Linked DNA regions of Magnetococcus marinus MC-1. The protein of the gene in region 1 binds, or shares a complex with, the protein of each later gene. Links are inferred from orthologs where the notes say so. Each region holds a gene or a part of one and is shown in the gene's direction. Other genes may lie near its edges.

Region 1 (3,721 bases):
CCCAATGGGCCCGCTTAGAGCAGGCGATGTTGGCCAGTCGCTGGAAGCGCAAGGAGAGCTAATCTGAAGAATGACTTTGCTAAGCTGGTATTGCCGGCTCAAATGTGGGATGCTCAGGCTGTGCATCGTTTTTCCAGCACCTCTGACAGATGACGCTTTGACAAAGTGTCGTTAATGGGCTAAAAGTGGCCTGACATTTCGAATCGTAGGTGCAACAGAAGCTCCTTTTATTGGAGATTTTGTTTGAAAGGCCCATATCGGAGAGCTGCCTGGTGCATGGGGTAGCATCTCCCTCTTTGTGGGCGGCGCTGATGGCTAGGCCATGCGCAACGAAAACCCGCCAACCCCGCCAGGTCCGGAAGGAAGCAACGGTAACGGGATCTTTTGTGTGCCGCATTACGTTTGGTCGGAGCCGCCCTCCCTGATGCGTCCGGCAGTTGCTCGCCTTGTTGGCTTGGCTGCCGGGCGTCGATCATTCCTCCCAACCTATGGGTGTCATGTCTTCCTACGTCGTATTGGCGCGTAAATGGCGGCCACGCCGCTTTGAAGATCTGATTGGTCAGGAACATACGGTCCAGGCGCTGCGTCATGCACTGGAGCAGGGCCGTATACCCCACGCTTTTCTCTTTACCGGCATTCGTGGCATCGGCAAAACCACCCTCTCTCGATTATTGGCGATGTGCTTAAACTGCGGTACTGGGGTGACGGCCAATCCCTGTGGCGCGTGTGATAGCTGTCGCGCCATTGTGCGGGGCGAGCACCCTGATGTATTTGAGGTGGATGCCGCCTCCCGCACCAAAGTCGAGCAGATGCGGGAGCTTTTGGATGGTGTCGCTTACACCCCCTCGCTAAGCCGCTATAAGATCTATATTCTTGATGAAGTCCATATGCTCAGTGCCTCATCCTTCAATGCGTTGCTCAAAACGTTGGAGGAGCCCCCCACGCATGTTAAGTTCATTTTTGCAACCACCGAAGTGCGGAAAATCCTGCCGACCATTCTCAGCCGTTGCCAGCGCTATGATCTGCGCCGTCTGGATCGTGACGGGCTTGCCCGCTATCTTGCGCATGTGTTGGATGTTGAGCAGATTGCCTATGACCAAGAGGGGCTTGCTGCCATAAGTCACGCGGCCGATGGTTCGGTGCGGGATGCGCTTTCGCTGCTGGATCAAGCCATTGCCCATGGTGGCGGGCGGGTGGATTATACCCATGTGAGCGGTTTATTGGGGTTGACCGACCGGCAAGCGGTGGTGGCGCTGTTTGCGGACCTCTGCCGTGGGCGGTTACTGGAGATGTTGGAGCGCGCGGCCTATTTCCATCGTGATGGGGTAGAGCCGGTGGTGCTATTGAACGATTTGCTGGATATAACCCACCAAGTGACCCGTGAGTTGGCGGTGGGGGTCGGGGATGCTGCCCAGGCGCTTTCTGAGCACGAGGGGTTAAAAGAGGTGTGGCCTAAGCTTGGTCTTGAGCATTTGCAGATGCTCTACCAGGTATTGCTGCGTGGGCGTGAGGATCTGCAAATGGCTCGATTACCCCGGCAGGCGTTGGAGATGTTGTTGCTGCGGGCGGCGCATTTGCGGCCCGTGCCGCCCTTAAAACAGTTGGTGGAGTCATTGCAGCGGCAAGCAGGGGTGGAGCCCGGTGAAAGGCAGGCGTCGCCAGCGGTAAAAAAGTTTGATGCCCCGGGGGTGGGGCAGAGTGAGGTTGCCCCCACGGTACACTTTGCGCCTAAGAGTGCCGCTTTAGAGGCGCCGCAAGCGGTCCAAGCGCCCCAGGTTAAGCGAGCAAAAAAGCAACCCACGGTTCTGGCGCCGGAGCCGCAGCCCCCTGTAGTGCCGCCCGATTGGCCCGCCGTGCCGCCTTTGCAGGAAGAGCCTACGGTCGTTTCCCCAACGCCACCGGCTACGGTGGAGAGCTGGGAAAAGCTGATTGAGGCGGCGCGCATTAAGTTTCCGTTGCTGGCACAAAAGATGGAGAGTCATCTTAGTTTGCTGAGTTATACAGGGGGGTCAGGCCCCCACGATCCACCTTGCATGGAGGTGATGATTGCTCACGCTTTTGCCGGCGAACCCAGTAAGGTGCATAAAAACCTTATGGATTTGTTGGTTTCGTTAAAACTGCCCAATGGGGTGGTGCATATCCGTAAAAGCAGCGATGGAACGCGCCCGGATACAGAAGCGGAAAAACAAAAGAAAGCTCAAGACGCTTACCAAAATGCCTTGACGCGTGAGGTGGCGGACGATCCGTTAATTCAAGAGATTGAGCGGCGGTTTGAAGCAAAGATTATCCATGTTGAACCGGTTTGACTTGACAATTTTGCAACGCAAAAGTAAGAATCGGGTCATGTCTGGGAACGATTTTTATAGGCTGCTCCTCTAACGTGGTCAAGGCGTACGCAGGGCCAACGTTGTTTGTGCCAAGATCCAGGCAGGGAGCGTGCAGCAAGGCAACCATAGCAAATGATAAGGGTGACGCCGTGAAGGGTTTTGGCAATATGGGAAATATGATGAAGCAGGCCAAGCAGATGCAAGCCAAGATGGCGCAGATGCAGGAGGAGCTTGCTCAGTTGCAGGTAATCGGCCAAGCGGGTGGCGGCATGGTGGAGGTTACCATTAATGGTAAACAGTCTGTTGAGGGGGTGAAGATTGACCCCAAGGCGGTTGACCTAGAAGATCTAGAAATGCTGGAAGATTTGGTGGCCGCCGCTTTTAATGATGCCCAAATGCGCATGGCACAGATTACCCAAGAAAAGATGGCCAAGGTTACGGGCGGCATGAATATTCCCGGCCTGTTTTGATCGTATAACATGAGTAGCGGTCTGCCGACACTGGAACGCAGCATTGAGCTCTTTTCCCGCCTGCCAGGGGTTGGTCGCAAGAGTGCGCAGCGTATGGTCTACCACCTTCTCAAAGAGGGGGGGCGGGAGGCTACTCTGCTGGGGCAAGGGCTCTTGGCGCTGAGTGAGCGCATTCACTTTTGTGAGGTGTGCCATAATTTGGCCGAAGAGGGCTTGTGCGCCATTTGTCAAGATAGTAAACGAGATCATGGCCTCATTTGTGTGGTAGAAGAGCCCGTGGATGTGCTAGCTATGGAGCGTGCTGGGGCTTATCGAGGTCTCTATCATGTGTTGGGGGGGCGGCTTAGCCCCATGGATGGGATAGGGCCAGATGCGCTGTACTTGGACGCGCTGCTCGAGCGGTTGCAGCAAGGCGGGGTACGGGAGTTAATTATCGCCACCAACCCGACCGTTGCCGGGGAGGCCACGGCCCACTATATCACCCAACTGGCGCAGCCACTTACCATAGATATTAGCCGCTTGGCCTATGGTATGCCCATGGGCGGTGAGTTGGAGTATTTGGATGAATCCACCCTGTTTCAGGCCCTTCAAGGCCGCAGAGGTGTTTTGTAAGGACCTGTATTTACAGGTTTCATATGTAGAAGTGTGGCATGGGTTTCATTTCATGGAAAGATAGCATGCTTTTTTGAAATGAATTGGTTACAATGCCAACCTTCTAAAGCTAAGCAGTTTAATGCGGTGCCGCTGGTGGATATGCTGTACCGCAACAACTGACATGAGGGGGCTGCGCGCGTTGTGTGGACCCCAAGCAGATAACGGAGAGTTCTTGGTATGGCTACCTTGAAAGCAGATGACCAACAGGCGTTTCCCTATCCGGGCATTCCCGGAACAGGTGATGGTTCCGATGCCATCGCTTATGTGGAG
Region 2 (3,500 bases), 2.1 Mb from region 1 along the record:
CAATGGGGCCACACGCGCCTGCCCGGCAGGAGAGCACAGAGGCACAATGCAGGATTTTTGGTCCAAAGCGATGGACGCGGTGGCCGAGCAGGTCTCGGTCCAGGTGTTTGAGGCATGGATACGCCCCCTGAAAGCAGGGGGTGAGGTGGGCGATGGCCAATTTCAGGTCTACGCGGCCAACGATTTTTCTGCCGATTGGGTAAAAAAACGCTATGGCGGATTGCTGGAAGAGATTTTAAGCGAACAGCTTGGGGAGCCTGTCACCCTGTTGTTTGCGGCGGACCCTGCCTTGGAAAAACCGGTCGCCTCCAAAACCCAGACCGTCACCCCGGTGCAGAGCGGTGGTGAAACGGGCGATCAAGAGAACTTTCATAGCGGCCTTGACCCCCGCTATACCTTTGACAGCTTTGTGGTGGGGGGCTGCAACCAGTTTGTTCACGCCGCCGCCGCCCGCGTGGCCGAAGCCCCAGCCGCCGCCTACAACCCCCTGTTTATTCACGGTGGGGTTGGCCTAGGCAAAACCCACGTGATGCAGGCGATCGGCAATCGGGTATTGGAGATCGACCCCGACAAGCGGGTACTCTATATCTCTTCAGAAAACTTTATGACCCAGCTTATCAACTCCCTGCGTTTTAAGCGGGTATTTGATTTTAAAGAAAATTTTCGCTCGGTCGATGTGCTGCTGGTGGATGATATTCAGTTTATTGCGGGTAAAAAGGCGACCCAGGAGGAGTTTTTTCACACCTTCAATGCCCTCTATGAGGCTAAAAAGCAGATTGTCATGACCGCAGACAGCTTTCCCCATGAAATTGAACATTTAGAGGAGCGTCTGCGCTCCCGCTTTGGCATGGGGCTGGTGGCCGATATGCAACCACCAGATCTGGAAACCCGGGTGGCCATTTTACAAAAAAAGGCAGGCAGCGAAGGGCTTAGATTGGCCGACGAGGTGGCCTTTTTTCTGGCTGATGCGGTACAGACCAACGTGCGGGAGCTGGAAGGGGCCTTGATTCGGGTTTCGGCCTACGCCTCACTGACCGGCAAGCCCATTACCATGGCGCTGGTCAAGGAGTCGTTGAAGGATATCGTGCGGGGGCAGGATCGGGCGGTCACGGTGGAGCAGATTCAAAAGACGGTCGCCAATTATTATAAGGTCAAGGTTACGGATCTCTGCTCCAACAGCCGTTCGCGCATCTACAGCCACCCCAGGCAGATTGCGATGTATCTGTGCAAACAGCTTACCCAGCACTCTTATCCAGAGATTGGGCACCGTTTTGGAGGCCGCGACCACACCACGGTACTCTACGCGGTGAGTCAGGTGGATAAAAAACAGGGCAGCACCCCGGCCTTGGCCGATGAGTTGGCATCTCTGAAGAGCATGTTGCAAAAATAACCGGTCAATCCAGCACACCGGCAAAGCATTAACAGCGAGGCACCCATGGAATTTCACGTCAGCCGCGAACCCTTTCTCAAAGCCCTGCAACGTTTGCAGAGTGTGGTGGAGAAGCGTAACACCATGCCAGAGTTGGGCAATGCCCTGCTGGAAGCCAGCGCCGAGGGTCTAACCCTCACCGCCACCGACCTAGAGGTCTCCATGAAGAGCCACTGCCCCGCCGAGGTGGAGAGCAGCGGTGCCATTGCGGTTTCGGCACGTAAGCTGTTTGAGATCGTACGGGAGCTGCCTCAAGATAGCCTGCGGCTACGCAGCGAAGCTGGGGAGCGGCTGGTACTAACCTGTGGTCGCGCCCGTTTTACCCTGGTGGGTATTAGAGCGGATATATTTCCCCCCTTTCCGGAGACCACCCAGGGACAAAGCTTTACCCTGTCTGGCCCGCGTCTGGCCGAGATGATCGCCAAGACCCACTTTGCCATGAGCCAGGATGAGACCCGTTATACCCTGAACGGCATTTTGCTGCATCTGGTCAGCGCCGCCGATGCCGAGTTGGCAGGGGAGAACGGCTTGGTGCGGATTGTCGCCACCGATACCCACCGCTTAGCCATGGCTGAAATGGCGCTGGATATCCCGGTGGAGGAGAGCGCTGAGTTGATTATTCCCCGCAAGGGGGTGCAGGAGATCCGCAAGCTGGTAGAAGAGGATGATGAGGCGGTAGAGCTGGGCCTGGATGAAAATTTTATCCGCGTTTCCAAGCCAGGTATTGTGCTTACCTCCAAGCTGGTGAGTGGGCGTTTTCCCAACTATCAGCGGGTGATTCCCACCGACAACCCTCATCTGCTGGAGCTGGAGAAGGAGCCTCTGTTTGGGGTGGTTAAGCGGATGATGGTGCTCTCTCACGAAAAATCCCGTGGTATCCGCATGGCGCTGAGCTCGGACCACATTAAGGTGAGTGCGCAAAACCCCGAGCAGGAGGCTGCGGAAGAGGAGATGCCCTGCTCTTTTGCCGGTAAAGATATGACCGTGGGCTTTAATGCCCGCTATCTGCAAGAGATTGTCTCGGTTGCCAATGGGGATACCGTGCGCATGAAATTGCGCGATGAGGAGTCCCCCGTGTTGGTTGAGGAGCACTCGGCTACCGGCTATCTGTATGTACTCATGCCCATGCGGGTGTGATGATAGATCCATGCAACTGGATCGGTTGACGCTGCGGGATTTTCGCAACATCACAGAGGCGGAGCTCAGGTTTGGTCCCGGCTTAAATCTGATCACCGGCCCCAATGGTCACGGCAAGAGCAACCTACTGGAGGCCATTGGTCTGCTGGCGACGGGGCGCTCTTTTCGGCGGGCTCCCGCTGCGGCCTTGCGGCGCTATGGACAGCCTTGGTTTCATCTACGGGGCGAAACCACGGCACGGGATCTGGGGCATCGGTTGGAGTTTTTTGGGCAGGCCGGGCGGCAGGCGGTTAAGATTAATGGCAAATCGGCCTCGGCGGCATCGGCCCTGGGGCAGGCGTTGGCGGCGGTGATTGTCACACCGGATACGCTGCGGCTGGTGCAGGATGGGCCAGGGGTGCGGCGTGGGTTTGTGGATTGGGTCGCCTTTACCTGTGGACGCCAGCAGGGTGCCTTGAGCCATGCGGTGGTGGCGGGTGACTATCAAAAGGCGCTCAAGGCCCGCAATCGGCTGCTCAAGCTACCACGGGTAGAGGCTGGAGAGTGGCTGGCTTGGGAGAGCCAGTTGGCCACCTTGGGGGCCAAGATGGCCCGCAATCGCTACCAAGTTCTTCAGCGCTTACAACCCCATTTGGACCGTATGTTGGAAGATTTAGGCATGGCACAGCGGTTGACCATCACGCTGAGCTGCCAGTTGGACCGCCATGGGACACATTGGGCCGAGGATGAATCGGCGGCGGCGAGCCTTTACCGCCGGTTGCTGGCGGAAAACCGGGCGTCAGAGCGGCGCAGTGGTGGTACGGCGATAGGTCCTCACCGGGATGATTTGGTGTTACGGCTGGATGGTCATGCCTTGGCGCAATTTGGCTCCCAGGGGCAGCAGAAGCGGGCTGCGCTGGCCTTAAAGCTGGCGGAGGCGCAGCTGTTGCAGGAG

What was found. The genes of interacting proteins can lie anywhere in the genome.
Region 2: the proteins of dnaX (region 1) and dnaN are in contact, whole or in part, in a cryo-EM structure (PDB 8GIZ), measured with the Escherichia coli proteins. The link is inferred for Magnetococcus marinus MC-1 from one-to-one orthologs.

The regions. Positions count from the first base shown.
Region 1 is NC_008576.1:2,147,850-2,151,570, forward strand. Bases 1-2,901 are described here. They hold dnaX (DNA polymerase III subunit gamma/tau), read left to right. Parts: upstream 1-497; coding sequence 498-2,306; downstream 2,307-2,901. Other genes in these bases: MMC1_RS08850 (CobW family GTP-binding protein), read left to right, coding at 1-62; MMC1_RS08860 (YbaB/EbfC family nucleoid-associated protein), read left to right, coding at 2,495-2,797; recR (recombination mediator RecR), read left to right, coding at 2,807-2,901. Also shown: more of recR, read left to right, coding at 2,902-3,409; MMC1_RS08870 (2-oxoacid:acceptor oxidoreductase family protein), read left to right, coding at 3,629-3,721. UniProt on the Escherichia coli protein: Part of the beta sliding clamp loading complex, which hydrolyzes ATP to load the beta clamp onto primed DNA to form the DNA replication pre-initiation complex.
Region 2 is NC_008576.1:135-3,634, forward strand. Bases 535-3,500 are described here. They hold dnaN (DNA polymerase III subunit beta), read left to right. Parts: upstream 535-1,435; coding sequence 1,436-2,566; downstream 2,567-3,500. Other genes in these bases: dnaA (chromosomal replication initiator protein DnaA), read left to right, coding at 535-1,390; recF (DNA replication/repair protein RecF), read left to right, coding at 2,577-3,500. Outside these bases: more of dnaA, read left to right, coding at 47-534. UniProt on the Escherichia coli protein: Confers DNA tethering and processivity to DNA polymerases and other proteins. Acts as a clamp, forming a ring around DNA (a reaction catalyzed by the clamp-loading complex) which diffuses in an ATP-independent manner freely and bidirectionally along dsDNA.